DNA from 2 places in the Porcipelethomonas ammoniilytica genome. Region 1 is predicted to be linked to the other one. Evidence: a T-box and tRNA genes for the amino acid it is inferred to sense, from the RefSeq annotation. Region 1 holds a T-box; the other holds one or more tRNA genes.

Region 1 (2,392 bases):
ATTTATCTGAACTTGCACTTGGCTGGTCAACATACAATGGCGATCATATGTCAATGTATGCGGTGAATGCATCTATTCCTAAAACCCTAGTTAGATATCTGGTCAAGTATGAAGCGGATTGTTCCGAAAACGAATTAAAAAACACTCTATATGACATTTTGGATACCCCGGTAAGTCCTGAATTGCTTCCGCCTGATGAAAATGGTATTATTTCTCAAAAAACTGAAGATCTGGTAGGACCTTATGAATTACATGATTTTTTTCTTTATTACATGGTCAGATTCGGGTTTTCACCTGAAAAAATATTTAGAATCGCTCTTTTGGCATTTAAGGGACAATACGATGAAAATACCATATTAAAATGGGAAAAAATATTTTATAAACGTTTCTTTTCACAGCAATTTAAACGTTCTTGTCTTCCGGATGGTCCAAAGATAGGAAGCGTTGCCTTATCGCCCAGAAGTGATTTCAGAATGCCAAGTGACGCATCAGTTAATGTTTGGCTGTCAGAACTTGAAAATATTAATTAATACGGTAATTACCGTATTAATTATACATAAATGGAGGACTAAATATGAATTACAAAGAAAGCTTTATTAAATTTATGGTAGAAAGCGGAGTTCTTACTTTTGGCGATTTTACTCTTAAAAGCGGAAGAAAAGCTCCGTATTTTGTAAATACCGGAAACTATAACACCGGTGCGCAGCTGGCACGTCTTGGAGAATATTATGCTCAATGTATTAAAGAAAATAATGTTCAGGTTGATACACTTTTTGGACCTGCATATAAGGGTATTCCCCTTGCAACTGCATGCAGTATTGCTTTGTTTAATAAATACGGTATTGATGTAAATTATGCTTTTGACAGAAAAGAAGCTAAAGACCATGGTGAAGGCGGCGTCATTGTTGGACGTAAAATGGAAGATGGTGAAAAAATCGCAATAATTGAAGATGTAATTACCGCAGGCACTGCTATAAGAACTGTTTTACCCCTTCTTAAAGAACAAGCTGATGTGGATATTACAGCATTAATAATTTCGGTTGACAGAATGGAAAAAGGAAAGGGCGAATTATCGGCAGTTCAGGAAGTTAAGAAGGATTTTGGTATAAATGTATACTCTATTGTTACAATGGAAGATATCATTGACGCTATAAAAAATGATATAATTCCGGGTAAAGAATATCTTGATAAAATGATAGAATATAGAAATATATACGGTGTCTGAGTAAAAAATATTTTTTGTTATCTTGACAATATCTGTTTTATATGCTAACATAATAAAAAAGTAATGATGGGAATAGTAGTCTTTATCTATGATTTTCAGAGAATCCTTGGTTGGTGAAAAAGGATATTCATAAACTGACGAATACGCCCCTGAACTGATAATCTGAAATAAAAGTAGGATTATTCGGGTACGCCCGTTAAAGCGTTTTAAGGTCGGGTTTTTATTCGATAAACTGAGGTGGTACCACGGTAAAAAATTATCGTCCTCTGATGAGTATATGCTCATTGGAGGACTTATTTTATTATTGAAAGGATTTAGAAAAAATGACATTATTTGAAGAACTTAAAAGAAGAGGTCTTTTAGCGCAGCTTACTGACGAAGACGAAATCAAAGAACTTATAAACAATGGAAAAGCAACATTCTATATTGGTTTTGATCCTACTGCCGATTCTCTTCATGTTGGACATTTTATGGCTCTGTGCCTTATGAAAAGACTTCAAATGGCAGGAAATAAACCTATCGCTCTTCTTGGAGGCGGTACTGCAATGATAGGTGATCCGTCAGGAAAAACTGATATGAGAAAAATGATGACAAAAGAAACAATAAATCATAACGTTGAATGTTTTAAAAAACAAATGAGCAGATTTATTGACTTTTCAGACGGAAAGGCTTTAGTTGTAAATAACGGTGACTGGCTTCTTGATCTAAATTATGTTGATATTTTGCGTGAAGTTGGAGCACATTTTAGTGTTAATAAAATGCTTACATTTGAGTGTTATAAGCAAAGAATGGAAAGAGGTCTTACTTTCCTTGAATTTAATTATATGATTATGCAAAGCTATGACTTTTATAAGCTCTATACAGATTACGGTTGTAATATGCAGTTCGGCGGTGACGATCAGTGGGCTAATATGCTTGGCGGAACGGAGCTTATCAGAAAGAAACTTGGTAAGGACGCCTATGCAATGACTATTACTCTTCTGCTTAATTCTGAAGGTAAAAAAATGGGTAAAACAGAAAAAGGCGCTGTATGGCTTGATCCTGAAAAAACTTCACCTTATGATTTCTTCCAGTACTGGAGAAATGTTGATGACAACGATGTTATTAAGTGTCTTAAAATGCTGACCTTTGTACCTATTGAAGAAATTGAAAATATGGAAAGAACAA
Region 2 (2,392 bases), on a different contig from region 1:
CGATTATAAACCATTTCAGCTTTATACATAATTCCCCCGTTATTTCACCCTTGATACAAATTTATTTCCCAATTGCATTTCAAACAGTGTACGAAGTTCTTCCGCACTTCCTTCAATTATTTCAGATTTTCTGATTGAATTATAAACTGGTTTTGAATATTTCCATAAAAAATATTGTTCATTTTCCACTGCTTTGCTAACTATTTTCCAATCAAATTTAATTGATGACGAATAACCTGTTCCTTGTAAATCAGAAAATATACCTTCATCTTTAAATGTAAAAATATGCTCATCATATAATCTTACTCTTTCTGATGTTCTTAAAATAGATTCATATTTAATAACTTCTGATACAAGAAGAAGTGTAGCAAATAAACCGCCTATAACAAAGAGATTTAGTAAAAAAATTTGATTTTTAATATAAAGAAATAATGAAGATATAGCAAATATTACTAATAAAAAAGTATATAAAATCTGTGAATATTTTCTTGATTTTTCAAAAGTTTTATATATCTCTTTTATATCATGTGTATCTCTATAAGAACATTTAGCCTTAACCATAATTACCCCTTAACTCTGTTAACGAACCTGTTTCCCATTTCTCTAGAAACAATGTTTCTTATATCCTCTGCGGTACCCTGAGAAATGCCGTTTTTTTTAAGAATATAAGCCTCATTTCTCTTTATATGAATGAAAAAGTACTTTTCAGTTTCAGTAAATTTAAAAATATCACGGTAATTTTTTCTGATATCAAAAAAACCGTCAGAATTTTCAATAGAAATTCCCATACTTTTTTCATTTAAGGTATATTTAATGGGTGCATTTCCATACTTTTTCTTAAAATTTTTATATGTAAGGCGTGGATTTACTATAAACATATACACATAAACAAAAACGCACCATATAATACCTGCAATTGAAATTTTAAGATTTCTTCCGGAATTACCTGTACACAAAGAAATTACCAGCAAAACAACCATAGCGGCAATAAAAATCCCAAGCATTATTTTAACAGAGGACAAACCGCTTTTGTTCAGCTGTCTGATATCCTCAAAATCTATTGTATTTTCAGCTTTAATTGTCATAGATCCTCCTGATTACAAGTTTTTAATCTTATTGCCCTAAAATAATCAACATGTTCAGTACATTTTGTTTAATCAGCGTTTTTTTTACTGCATAAAAAATGTCCTGCATAAAAATGCAGGACAAATTTGGTGGGAGAAGATGGATTCGAACCATCGAAGCTGAAAGCAACAGATTTACAGTCTGCCCCCTTTGGCCACTCGGGAATTCTCCCATAAAAATTCAGCCGACTATTGCCGACAGAATCTGGAGCTGGTGGACGGACTCGAACCCCCGACCTGCTGATTACAAATCAGCTGCTCTACCAACTGAGCTACACCAGCATCTTAACAATGCTTATAAATTATAACATACTTTTTTAGGTTTGTCAAGTACTTTTTTTAGAATTTTGTAAACTTTTAATTATTCACAAGCCAACTTAAATCTAAATAATATTTCTTGCAGTACTCAAGAAATATGGTCGAGGCGACAGGACTTGAACCTGCGGCATCTTGGTCCCAAACCAAGCACTCTACCAAACTGAGTTACGCCTCGAAGCCTTGACTTTCTTCACTGTTTTAAACAGCTTTATTATTATACACAGTTTTTGTACAAATGTCAATACCTTTTTTATTTTTCGTCAAAATATACAGTTTTTCCACTTTGTTTTGGTAGTTATGTTTAATTTTTTCTGAATTTATTTTTTATGATAAATAAGCTTTTTTTATTTTATTACAAAAATTCTAAATCTTATAAATAAAAAATCCTAAGGCTTTTGCCTTAGGATTGATTGTACGCCAAGAATATTTCCCCAGCGAAATGGAGCGGATTACGAGGCTCGAACTCGCTACCTCCACCTTGGCAAGGTGGCGCTCTACCAGATGAGCTAAATCCGCATATAAAGAATATGAAATACGTCAAAAAGGACAAATGAGAACAATAAAAATCCAACTGAAATTTTTATTTACATCATATTCTTTATGGTGCCTCCGGACGGAATCGAACCATCGACACGGGGATTTTCAGTCCCCTGCTCTACCGACTGAGCTACAGAGGCATTTGCCATATTGGCGACCTGGATGGGAGTCGAACCCACGACCTCTAGCGTGACAGGCTAGCGTTCTAACCAACTGAACTACCAGGCCATTAAGTGGTGGGAACAATAGGGCTCGAACCTATGACCCTCTGCTTGTAAGGCAGATGCTCTCCCAGCTGAGCTATGCTCCCACTTTTTATCGCTGTCCCTCAGCGACTTAATTATTTTACTACAAATTCCGTCAAATGTCAATAGGTTTTTCAAAAAAAATTCATGTTTGTTAAACATAAACAA

The links. A T-box is a leader RNA that pairs with one kind of tRNA and senses whether it is charged. The one in region 1 lies ahead of tyrS (tyrosine--tRNA ligase), so its partner is inferred to be a tRNA-Tyr.
Region 2: it encodes a tRNA-Tyr, which carries the amino acid that the T-box ahead of tyrS (tyrosine--tRNA ligase) is inferred to sense. The anticodon was not compared.

Annotation. Positions count from the first base shown of each region.
Region 1 is NZ_JAOQKH010000001.1:267,602-269,993, reverse strand. It holds gene OCV67_RS01235 (NAD(+) synthase) at 1-530, shown strand, start outside; gene pyrE (orotate phosphoribosyltransferase) at 575-1,225, shown strand; T-box leader at 1,280-1,495, shown strand; gene tyrS (tyrosine--tRNA ligase) at 1,549-2,392, shown strand, end outside.
Region 2 is NZ_JAOQKH010000004.1:108,163-110,554, reverse strand. It holds gene OCV67_RS04705 (YcxB family protein) at 1-29, opposite strand, end outside; gene OCV67_RS04700 (hypothetical protein) at 40-561, opposite strand; gene OCV67_RS04695 (YcxB family protein) at 564-1,085, opposite strand; tRNA gene OCV67_RS04690 (tRNA-Tyr) at 1,213-1,297, opposite strand; tRNA gene OCV67_RS04685 (tRNA-Thr) at 1,331-1,406, opposite strand; tRNA gene OCV67_RS04680 (tRNA-Pro) at 1,541-1,617, opposite strand; tRNA gene OCV67_RS04675 (tRNA-Gly) at 1,883-1,958, opposite strand; tRNA gene OCV67_RS04670 (tRNA-Phe) at 2,044-2,119, opposite strand; tRNA gene OCV67_RS04665 (tRNA-Asp) at 2,131-2,207, opposite strand; tRNA gene OCV67_RS04660 (tRNA-Val) at 2,214-2,289, opposite strand.